DNA from 2 places in the Krasilnikovia cinnamomea genome. Region 2 is predicted to be linked to the other one. Evidence: riboswitches for the same ligand, from Rfam matches in the RefSeq annotation. Region 2 holds a riboswitch; the other holds the start of a gene.
What was found. Region 2 has a riboswitch for thiamine pyrophosphate ahead of EV385_RS22300 (ECF transporter S component). Riboswitches for the same ligand answer to the same signal wherever they lie in the genome.
Positions count from the first base shown of each region.

Region 1 (5,585 bases), 710 kb from region 2:
CCCGGCCGTGTAGCAGCCCGCCGTGTTTGGCAGCACCCGCACGCCGAGCCGGTCGAGCATGGGCAGCAGGCCCGGCCCGGCCGCATCGACCCGGCGCAGCGCCACCGTGACGATCTCCGTACCGGAGGCGACGATCGCCGACTCCAGCGCGGCGAGGCTGCTGGCCCCGCCCGTACCCAGGATCAGCCGTGAATCTCCCAGCAACATGGTCAGCCTCCCTGCGCCGCGGTCAGCACCTCGACCCGGTCGCCGTCCCGCAGCACCGCCGCCGACCAGCCCGAGCGCGGCACCACCTCACCGTTCACGGCGACCGCGACGCCGCGACGCGCCTCGGTGAGGGTGGACACCAGGCCCGCGACCGTGACGGCGTCGTCGACGGCGTGCGGGGATCCGTTGACGGTCAGGCGCATGCGAACCTCCCGGGGTGGAACTCGGCCAGCATCGGATCGGCCGTACCGGCGGTCACCAGGTCGGCGATCAGGTCGGCGGTGACGGGGGCCAGCAGCACCCCGTTGCGGTGGTGCCCGGCCGCGACGACCGTACGGTCGTCGAGCGCGCCGAGCAGCGGCGCGTTGTCCGGGGTGGCGGGACGGAAACCCACCATGGTCTCGGTCAGCGCGAACTCGCGCAGCGTGGGCACCAGGTCCAGCGCCGCCCGCAGCAGGTCGTGCACGCCGCCGGCGGTGACCGTCCGATCCGTACGCTCCTCCTGGGTCGCGCCGACCACCACCTCGCCGTCGGCGCGCGGCACCAGGTAGACGTGCCGCCCGTCGGCGTAGCCGCTGACCACGTGCCGGAACGTGTCCGGCTCCCCGCGCAGCCGCAGCAGCTGCCCCTTCACGGGCCGCACCGGCAGCCCGGTGAGCGCGGCCGTACCGCACCCGGCCGCCACCACGACCCGCCCGGCCCGCACCTCGTCGAGGCGGGACACCGCCGTGGGCACCACGGCCGCGCCGAGCGCCCCCCGCAGCGCGCCGACCACCCGGCGCGGGTCGACCTGGCGGTCGTCGGGGACATGGGCACCGGCACGCACCCGGGGTGACAGCGCGGGCTCGCGGTCCCGCAACGAGCTCGGCCCCAGCCGGGTCAGTCCGAGATGGCGCCACACGCGGCTCGCCTCGGCCACGTCGTCCACGGTCAGGGCGACACCCAGCGTGCCGGTCTCGTCGTACCCCAGGTCCTGCCCGGTCTGGGCGCCCAGCTCCGCCGCGAAGCCGGGCCAGCGGCGCGCCGACTCGGCCATCAGCCGCCCCAGCGCCGGACGCTCGAACGGCGATTCGCCGCCAGGCGCCAGCATCCCGGCCGCCACGTGCCAGGCACCCGGCGGACCCGGGTCGTGCACGACGACCCGCGCACCGCGCTGGGTCAGCCGCCAGGCGATGGCCAGCCCCACGATCCCGCCACCGACGACCGCGACATCCGGTGTGCCACTCACAACGCACCCGCCCGTCGCCCGGCGGTGCTCCCCGCCAGCCGACCAGCCGCGCGGCTCATGCGAGCGCCTTGAGCAGCGCGGACGTGGCGGCCTGCGGGTTCGCGCTGTGGGCCAGCGCACCGACCACCGCGACGCCGTACGCACCCGCCGCGCGCAACTCGCCGACCGCGTCGACGTCGACTCCGCCGATCGCGATGACCGGAGTGGACTCGACGGCCCCGGCCACCGCCCCGATGCCGGGCGCGCCGAGCGGCGCCGGCAACCCGGCCTTCGTGCTGGTCTGAAACGCCGGTCCCACCCCGAGGTACGTGGCGCCCGCCGCGACCGCCGCGCGGGCCGACACCGGCTCGCGGCAGGTGGCGCCGAGGACCGCCGCAGGCCCGAGCACCCCGCGCGCGGCCGCGACCGGCAGGTCGTCCGCGCCCACGTGCGCACCGTCCGCGTCGACCGCGACCGCGACATCCAGCCGATCGTTGACCAGGACCATCACCCCGGCGGGACGGCAGATCCGGGCGACGGCCAGCCCGAACTCGTACGCCGCCCGGTCGGTGACGTCGTCCTCGACGCGTACCTGGACGGCCAGGGTGTCCGGGGTCCCGGTGGCGGCGGCGACGGCGGCCGCGACCACGCCCAGGGCGTCACGGCCGGGCCGCGCGTCCGTGATGACGTGCAGGCGGGGAAACGCAGAGCCCACAACTCACTCCTCCCTGCGCCGGCATGATCCGGATCAGGTTCGACGGTCGGGGGCTGCAGCCCCCCTCTCAGCCCGGTACACCGGACTCCCGTGAGGTTGTTCTGCCTGGACGATAGCCGCGCTCCCCGTCCCCCGTAAAGCCGCGTTGTCCGTTTGGCACACTGCGGGCACGCCTGCGCGCACTACTGAGGCGGGTCCTACCAGGGAAGATGCGTTTCGATCCGCTACGGCGCGGAGCGGGCGAAAGGATCGGCGGAGGTCACCGCTCGTGGCCGAGGGTCGGGTGGGCGGGGCCGCCCAGCCGGGTCGAGATCCGGTCGAGCAGCGCCCAGAACGCCGCACCGTCCGGAACCTCCTCGTCCTCGTCCGCCATCTCGTCCTGGATGCCCGCCCAGTTGGCCAGCTCCCATGCGAGCGAGGCCCACTGACCACCGTCCAGCGTGACGGAGACAGGTCGGCTCGCGGGGGCCGTCGCGCCGACGGCCCGGATCCGTCCCCGGATCGCCGTCCCAATATTTCCCGCCGGGTTCGTCGCGACTTCCTCGGACCCGTTGTCCGCGTCAATGACGCTCCCGACGTCGAACTCGAGGGGTTCGAGGACGGTCCGCCATTCCCGGACGGTCAAGGTGACCGCGTAGCGCCGGTCGGGCCGCAGCCCGAGTTCCCGCACGTTGTCGAGGTCGATGTTCGGGTCGAGGGAGCGCAGGTCGGGCGCGTCGGCGGACACGGTGAACTCGCACCAGTCCGACCAGCCCGGCAGGCTGCTGTGATACCTGGTCTCGTCGATGTCACCGTCACCGGCCGCCACGGCTGCCTGCTGCCAGGCCGCATCCTCAACGGCCTGGTCCCCACGCGCCCGCACCCGCCACTGGTACGACTCTCCGGGCCCGAACTGATCCCGCTCGATGTCCACGGTCGCGGGCTGGCCGGGATCCTGTCCGCTGGTCGTGACCGCGAAGATGTCCTGCGTGCCACCGAGGCGCCGCAGCTCGAACGTGGTCTCCTGGACGTTCTGCATCGCGGCGAACGTCGCCGACAACGTCGGTATCGTCGTGGCGAGCACCGGCCGGCCCGGTCCGCGGACGCAGCCCGGAGCGGCACCGCTCGCCATGGCCACGGGCCGTGGCGCGCCTGCCGATACCAGTCCGGCGAGCAGGGACCGCGCCGCCATGAGCTGCCCACCGGCGGACTTGTCGCGCACCACCACCGTGCAGTCGGCGACGGCGCTCTCGAACAAGGACCGGCCCTCGGCGGACGACCTCATCTCCTCAAGCACCTGCCGGCACAGCGTCTCCGGGTCGACGCCCGGTTGGCCGAACGCGTGCGGCAGCCCCGGCCACACCACGGCAGCGGTCACCGGCAGGACCAGCGCCGCCGCGACGAACCGCAGGCGCGGGCGCTTGCGCGACCACCGTGCGAGAACCGTGGTCACTCTCCCGGGCATCCGTTCCTCCTGGCCTGCGACCCGGCATCGTCGGCCCGGGGACAAGGCCGGAGCGACAGGGTGCGCAGCGGACTATCGGCAGCGGGCCCGCGCGGTTGAGGACAATCAGCGTACGTCCCACACGGGCTCCGGGGTCTCCACCACCTCGCCATCCGCCTGAAACAGGACGTACCGGTCGAAGCCCCGCGTGAACCACCGGTCATGCGTCACCGCGATCACCGTCCCCTCGTACGCCAGCAGCCCCTCCTCCAGCGCCTCCGCCGACGCCAGGTCGAGGTTGTCGGTCGGCTCGTCGAGCAGCAGCATCGTCGCGCCGGACAGCTCCAACAGCAGCACCAGGAAGCGCGCCTGCTGCCCCCCGGACAGCGTCCCGAACAGCTGATCGCCCTGGCCGGCCAGCTCGTACCGGTTGAGCGCCTTCATGGCCCCGGCCCGGTCCACACCGGACCGGTGATCGTCGCCCCGCCACAAGATCTCCACGAGGGTACGGTCGAGCAGCTCCGGCCGGTCGTGCGTCTGGGAGAAGTGCCCCGGCCGCACCCGCGCCCCGAGCCGCGCGACGCCGTCGTGCGCCACGTGCGCCAGCGGCGCGCCGTCGACGGGCTTGTGTTCCGCGTCCGGGTCGCTGCCGCCGGCCGCCAGCAGCCGCAGGAAGTGCGACTTGCCGGTGCCGTTCGCGCCGAGCACCGCCACCCGGTCGCCGTACCAGACCTCCAGGTCGAACGGGAACGTCAGGTTCTCCAGCTCCAACTGCTCGCAGACCACCGCCCGTTTGCCGGTACGCCCGCCGCGCAGGTTCATCCGCACCGACTGTTCCTTCGGCGGCAGCGGCGGCGGCCCCGCCTCCTCGAACTTGCGCAGCCGGGTCTGCGCGGCCTGGTACCGCGACGCCATCCCGTCGTTGTACGTGGCCTTCTGCTTCAACGTCAGCACCAGCTCGCGCAGCTTCTGGTGCTCCTCGTCCCAGCGCCGCCGCGACTCCAGCAGCCGGTCGTGCCGGTCGGCCCGCGCCTCGTGCCACGACGCGAACCCGCCCGGGTGGACCCACGCGCTGCCGCCCTCGACGGCCACGACCCGCCCGGCGGTCTGGTTCAGCAGTTCCCGGTCGTGCGAGACGTACAGCACGGACTTGGCCGACTCGCGCAGCCGCGCCTCCAGCCACCGCTTGCCCGGCACGTCGAGGAAGTTGTCCGGCTCGTCGAGCAGCAGCACCTCGTCCGTGCCGCGCAGCAGCAGATCCAGCGCGAAGCGCTTCTGCTGCCCGCCGGAGAGCGTACGCACCGGCCGGTGCCGCACGCCCTCCCACGGCTTGTCCAGGATGGCGACGGCCACGGTGTCGAACAGCACCTCGGCGTCGTACCCGCCGGCCTCACCCCAGTGCGCCAGCGCATTCGCGTACGCCAGCTGCGACTTCTCCGTGTCCGACAGCGCGGCCGCGGCCGCCGCGAGCCGCTCCCCCGCCGCCCGCAGCGGCGGTGCGACCAGCGACAGGGCCAGATCTTCGAGCGTACGGTCGTCGCCGATCATCCCGATGAACTGCCGCATGACGCCCAGCCCGCCGGAGCGGGCGATCGTGCCCGTCTGGACCGGCAGGTCCCCGGCGACCATGCGCAGCAGTGTCGTCTTGCCCGCGCCGTTCGGCCCGACCAGGGCGACCTTGGCGCCCTCACCGACCCGGAACGACACATCGGCGAACAGCTCCCGGCCGTCCGGGAGCACGAACCCCGCACCGGCGACATCGACGTAGCCCACGAGCGCATCCTGCCCGCTGCGGGGCGCGACGTCAGGCGGTTTTCCGGGCCACCCGCAGCACCCGGAAGCCGCGCTGGCTGGCGATCCGGGCGACCTCCCAGCCGAGCCCGACCAGCCACGCGTGCAACGAGTCCCCGCCGAGGTTCTTGTTGATCACCAGCCAGGCCACACCGTCCGGCGTGAGGCGGGGCAGCCAGCGCTCCAGCATCGCGTGCAACTCCGCCTTGCCGACGTGGGTGGGCGGATTGCTCCAGATCTCG
Region 1 is NZ_SHKY01000001.1:4,155,422-4,161,006, reverse strand. It holds gene EV385_RS18905 (thiazole synthase) at 1-207, opposite strand, end outside; gene thiS (sulfur carrier protein ThiS) at 210-410, opposite strand; gene thiO (glycine oxidase ThiO) at 401-1,435, opposite strand; gene EV385_RS18890 (thiamine phosphate synthase) at 1,491-2,108, opposite strand; TPP riboswitch at 2,123-2,231, opposite strand; gene EV385_RS18885 (hypothetical protein) at 2,389-3,573, opposite strand; gene EV385_RS18880 (ABC-F family ATP-binding cassette domain-containing protein) at 3,679-5,325, opposite strand; gene EV385_RS18875 (class I SAM-dependent methyltransferase) at 5,357-5,585, opposite strand, start outside.
Region 1: it holds a riboswitch for thiamine pyrophosphate, as region 2 does, so the genes downstream of both, EV385_RS18890 (thiamine phosphate synthase) here and EV385_RS22300 (ECF transporter S component) in region 2, are expected to answer to the same signal.

Region 2 (5,585 bases):
GGGCGCTGGCGGGCCGGCCCCTCAACGAGCTGACCCGGCTGGGCCCGGACATCGCACAGTCCTGGCGCGACGGTGACCCCGAGGCGGTGGACGCGCTGGCCGCGCTGGAACTGCGCTGCCTCGGACTGCGACCGGCCCGGCGCTGACCGGGTCACCGCTGCTCACCCGGCGAATCCTCGGCGTACTCGCGGTCCTCGGCCACGTCCTCGGCGTCGATCCAGCTGCGCCGCACATACGGCAGAATCACCCAGTACGTCAGGAACCAGGCGCCGATGAAGACCGTGAGGCTCAACGCGGCCCAGCGGTTCAGCAGGTAGTCGGTGATGAGCAGGACGCTGCTGACCATCGAGATCAGCATGAAGGCCAGCCCGGTGGTGGCCATCCGGTGCGCGTAGCGGACCAGCTCGGGCTTGCGGCCCCGGCGGAACAGGGCCCGGTGGAACGCCACCGGCGCGATCAGGTGCGTGGTCGCGAACGCCGCGGAGATCAACGCCACCAGGTAGACGACGCGCTGGAAGGCGTTCGTGTGCGGAAAGCCGCTACTGAACGGCAGCGTCAGCAGGAACGCGAACAGGATCTGCACGCCGGTCTGCGCCACCCGCAGCTCCTGCAGCAGGTCGGCGAAGTTGCGGTTCCAGCGCTCCCGCTCGCTCTCACCCGGCAGCCCGCCCTTCTCGTCACCCATCGGCATCCTCCCCACGCTCGACTGCCTGGGACATCCCCGCGGCGACGGATGATCAAACTCCCACCCGGGCCAGCACCGCCTCGGCCAGCGTCTCCGGTGCCTCCTCCGGCACCCAGTGGCCGACGTCGCGCAACGCGACGAGCCGGTAGTCCGCCTGGATCCACTCCCCGGTGGCCAGTGCGGCCGTCCGGCCCAGCACCGGGTCCGCCTCACCCCACACGTACGTGGTCGGCACGGTGATCTTCCCCACCCCGGCAAGCTGGCCCCGGGTCAGCGCCCGGTACCAGTTCAGGGCGCCGGTCAGCCGACCGGGCTCGCGCATCGCCTCGGCGTACCCGTCGGCGCGCGGGCCGATCGGCTTCAGCATCGACCGCAGCATCGCACCGTCGCGGGCCAGCAGCAGCCGCTCCGCGAACCCGGCCCGGAAGACCGCCATGTACGCGAACCGCAGCCGCTGCCGCAGCTCCCGGCGCAGCGCGCCCGCCAGCGCCCGCGGATGCGGCACCGACACCGACGTGTACGTGCGGACCCGGTGCGGATGCCCGGCCGCCAGCAGCCAGCCCACCTGGGCACCCCAGTCGTGGCCCACCACGTGCACCGACTCGCAGCCGAGCGCGTCCAGCACCGCGACGGCGTCCGCGGCCGCCTCGGGCAGCCGGTACGCGGCCACCCCGTCCGGGCGGGCGCCCGCGCTGTAACCGCGCTGATCCAGCGCGTAGGTACGCAACCCGGCCGCGTGCAGTCGCGGGATGATCAGATCGAACTCGCGGTGGTCCTGGGGGAAGCCGTGCAGCAGCAGCACCGGCTCGCCGTCCGGGGGGCCGTCGGCGTACACGTCGAAGCTGAGCCCGCGCGCTTTGATCTCCATGCGTGATCTCCCCTCGCTGTCCCCCGCTCCGACCTGGTGTTAGCGTCATCGAAACACATGCAATCCGACAGGGGAGCGCACAGCGCTGAGAGTGCGGGCCGCCCGGCCCGCAGACCCTCGAACCTGATCTGGGTAATGCCAGCGCAGGGAGTTCGGTCTCTCCAGCCGCGCCGACGTGCGCCCTCTCTCGGTTCGCGATAGAGCCCCCGGGAGGCACCATGACAACCGCCGACGTCGGCGCGACACCCACCTACCGCTGGCGGACGGTCGACATCGTGATCGCGTCGGTGATCGCCGTGGCGTTCGGTGTCGTCTTCTGGGCCTGGAACCTGCTGTGGGCCGCCACCTCGGGCGCCTTCGCGTTCTTCCCCCCGGCCCAGGCCCTGCTGTACGGAGTGTGGCTGATGCCCGCCGTGCTCAGCGGTCTGATCATCCGCAAGCCGGGCGCGTCCCTGTTCACCGAGACCCTCGCCGCGCTCATCTCCGCGCTGCTGGGCGACCAGTGGGGCGCCATCGTCATCGTGCAGGGGGTGCTGCAGGGCCTCGGCGCGGAGCTGGCGTTCGCGGCGCTGCGCTACCGCTCGTACAAGCTGCCGGCGGCGCTGCTGGCGGGGGCGCTGACGGGTGTCGGCGCCGCGCTGTTCGACTTCTTCTACTGGAACGCCGCGTACGAGCTGTGGGGGTACCGCGTTCCGTACGCGCTGCTGACGATCGCCAGCAGCACCGTGATCGCCGGGGTCGGCGGCTGGCTGCTGGTGCGGGCGCTGGCACCCACCGGGGTGCTGGACCGGTTCGCGTCGGGCCGCGACCGCGCGCTGGTCTGAGCGATGGCGGAGGTCGTCCTGCGCGGGTTCGGGTGGCGCCACGCCGGGCGCCGCGCGAGGGCCGTACGCGGCGTCGACCTGCGCATCGCGCACGGTGAGCGGGTGCTCCTGCTGGGCCCTTCCGGGGCGGGCAAGAGCACCCTGCTGGCGGCGCTGGCCGCGCTGCTGCCCGAGGACTCCGGGCAGGCCGAGGGCGAGGTCGAGATCGACGGCCTGGATCCGCGCAAGGCCCGCGAACGCGTCGGCATCGTCTTCCAGGACCCGCAGACCCAGCTCGTCATGGCCCGCAGCGGCGACGACGTGGCGTTCGGGCTGGAGAACCGGGGAGTCCCGGCCGAGGACATCTGGCCCCGGGTCGACGCGGCGCTGGCGCGGGTCGGCTTCGCGTACCCACGGGAGCGGCCCACCGCGGCCCTGTCCGGCGGCGAACAGCAGCGGCTCGCGCTCGCCGGGGTGCTGGCGTTGCGCCCCGGGCTGCTGCTGCTCGACGAGCCGACCGCCAACCTGGACCCCGCCGGCGCCGCCCAGGTGCGCGACGCGATCACCCGCGCCCGGGACCCCGACACCACCCTGATCCTGGTCGAGCACCGGGTGGCCGAGGCGCTGCCCCTGGTCGACCGGGTGGTCGTGCTGGAGCCGGGCGGCGGGATCCGCGCGGACGGCCCGCCCGCCGCGGTCTTCGCCGCGCACGGCGACCACCTCGCCGAGCAGGGGGTCTGGGTGCCGGGCCGGCCGATCGCCCCGCGCCGGGCCGTCGCCCCACCGGCCGATCCTCTGGTACGGGCGCGGGCGGTCGCCGTTCCCGGCCGCCTCGCCGCGGTCGACATGTCCGTCCGGGCCGGCGAGGTCGTCGCCGTCACCGGTCCGAACGGGGCCGGGAAGAGCACCCTCGCGTTGCTGCTGGGCGGGCTGCTGGCCCCCGGATCCGGGACGGTCGAGGCGTTCGGCGACCCCCGGCCGCCGCACCGGTGGCGGGCCGCCGTGCTGACCCAGCGGATCGGGTCGGTGTTCCAGCAGCCGGAGCACCAGTTCGTGACCGCCCGGGTACGCGACGAGCTGGCGCTGGGCCCACGCCGCGTGGGGCGCCCGGCCGCCGAGGTGGCGGCCACGGTGGACGAACTGCTGGACCGGCTGCGGCTGACCCGGCTGGCCGAGGCGAACCCGCACACCCTCTCCGGCGGCGAGGCGCGCCGCCTCAGCGTGGCGACCGCCCTGGCCACCGCCCCGCGGCTGCTGGTGCTGGACGAGCCGACGTTCGGCCAGGACCGGCGTACGTGGATCGAGCTGGTCGACCTGCTGGCGCGGCTGCGCGACGGCGGGCACGGGATCGTGGCGGTGACCCACGACGACGCGTTCGTGGCGGCCCTCGCCGACCGGGTGCACGCGCTGGCGCCGCCGCCCCGCAACTCGGCCTCCACGGCTCCCGCCCCGGACCGCGGCAGGGCCGCCGAGCCGCCTGACCGCCGGCGACCCGCGTGAGCCTCACCTTCACCCCGATCGCCGACCCGACCGCGCCGCTGGCCCGCCGCAACCCGGTCGCCAAGCTCGGTGCGGCCCTGGTGTTCTCGCTGCCGCTGATCTTCACGCTCGACCCGCTGACCCCCGCCCTGGCCCTCGCGGTGGAACTGGCCACCGTGCCGCTGTTCGGGATGCGGTATCGGGTGCTGGCCCGCCGGGCGTGGCCGCTGGCGCTGGCCGGCGCCGGGGTGCTGGTGACGATGGTGCTGTTCGCGGCCGAGCGGGCCGGGACGCCGCTGTTCGCGGTGGGGCCGTTCCAGGTCACCACGGGCGTGCTGGGCACCGCGCTCGCGCTGGTGCTGCGGATCTTCGCGGTGGCGCTGCCCGGGGTCATCGTGTTCGCCACCACCGACCCGACGGATCTGGCGGACGCGCTGGTGCAGAACGCGAAGGCACCGCCCCGGTTCGCGATCGGCGCGCTCGCCACGTTCCGGCTGCTGCCGCTGCTGGGCCAGGAATGGCAGATGCTCACCCTGGCCCGGCGCGCGCGCGGCGTCGACGCGGGCCGCAATCCGGTGGCCCGCCTGCGGCTGTTCGCGGCGACGGCGTTCGCGCTGCTGGTGGGCGCGATCCGGCGTGGCACCCGGCTGGCCGTGGCGATGGACGCGCGCGGATTCGACGCCGGTGTGCCGCGCACGTACGCCCGGCGGCAGGTCTTCCGCGTTGCGGACGCCGCGCTGCTGGCGGGCGCGGGTGTGCTGGCCGGGGCCATCCTGGCGGTCAGCGTGGCGACCGGGGTGTTCCGGCCGGTCATCGGCTGAGCGCCGGGCTGCAATGATGGCGGGCATGCTTGTCGCGTTCTCCGTCACCCCGCTCGGCGCGGGCGATGCCGTGGGCGACCTGGTCGCCGAGGCCGTCCGCGTGGTCCGCGCGTCCGGCCTGCCCAACCGCACCGACGCCATGTTCACCACGATCGAGGGCGAGTGGGACGAGGTGATGGCCGTGGTCAAGCAGGCCGTCGACGCGGTCGCCGCGCACGCGCCCCGGGTCAGCGTCACCCTCAAGGCCGACGTACGCCCCGGCGTCACGGGCGCGCTGGAGGCGAAGGTCGAGCACATCGAGCGGCGGCTGGCGCAGCCGTGACCCGGCTGGTCATGTGGGACATCGACCGTACGCTGCTGATCGCCGGCAAGGCCACGCACCAGGCGTACGCGACGGCGTTCACGGCGGTCACCGGCGTCGCGTGGCGCGCCATGGCGGTCACGGCCGGACGCACCGACCGGGACATCTCCGCCGAGATCTTCGCCGCCCACGGCATCGCCGACTGCGAGCCGCACCTGGACGGCTTCTTCACCCGCTACGCCGACGAGGTGCACGCCACCCGGCACCTCATCGCCGAGCAGGGCCGCCTGCTGCCCGGCGTCCGCGAGGTGCTGCGCGCGCTCGCCGTCCGGCCCGGTGTCGTGCAGACCCTGGTCACCGGCAACATCCCGGCGGTCGCGGCGGCGAAGGTCGGCGCGTTCGACCTCGCGTGGGCGTTCGACATGGAGATCGGCGGGTACGGCGCCGCCGACGTCGCCCGCGCCGCGCTCGTCCACCGCTGTCTGGAATCGGCCCACGCGAAGTATGGCGGCCCCGTCCACCCGGTGGTCATCGGCGACACCACGTTCGACGTGGCGGCGGCCCGTGCCACCGGCGCCCTGGCCGTGGGCGTGGCCACCGGTGGCACGAGCATGGCGGAACTGGCCGG
Region 2 is NZ_SHKY01000001.1:4,869,549-4,875,133, reverse strand. It holds gene EV385_RS22315 (hypothetical protein) at 1-146, shown strand, start outside; gene EV385_RS22310 (DUF6328 family protein) at 152-685, opposite strand; gene EV385_RS22305 (alpha/beta fold hydrolase) at 738-1,553, opposite strand; TPP riboswitch at 1,613-1,721, shown strand; gene EV385_RS22300 (ECF transporter S component) at 1,772-2,377, shown strand; gene EV385_RS22295 (ABC transporter ATP-binding protein) at 2,381-3,856, shown strand; gene EV385_RS22290 (energy-coupling factor transporter transmembrane component T family protein) at 3,853-4,656, shown strand; gene EV385_RS22285 (MTH1187 family thiamine-binding protein) at 4,682-4,978, shown strand; gene EV385_RS22280 (HAD family hydrolase) at 4,975-5,585, shown strand, end outside.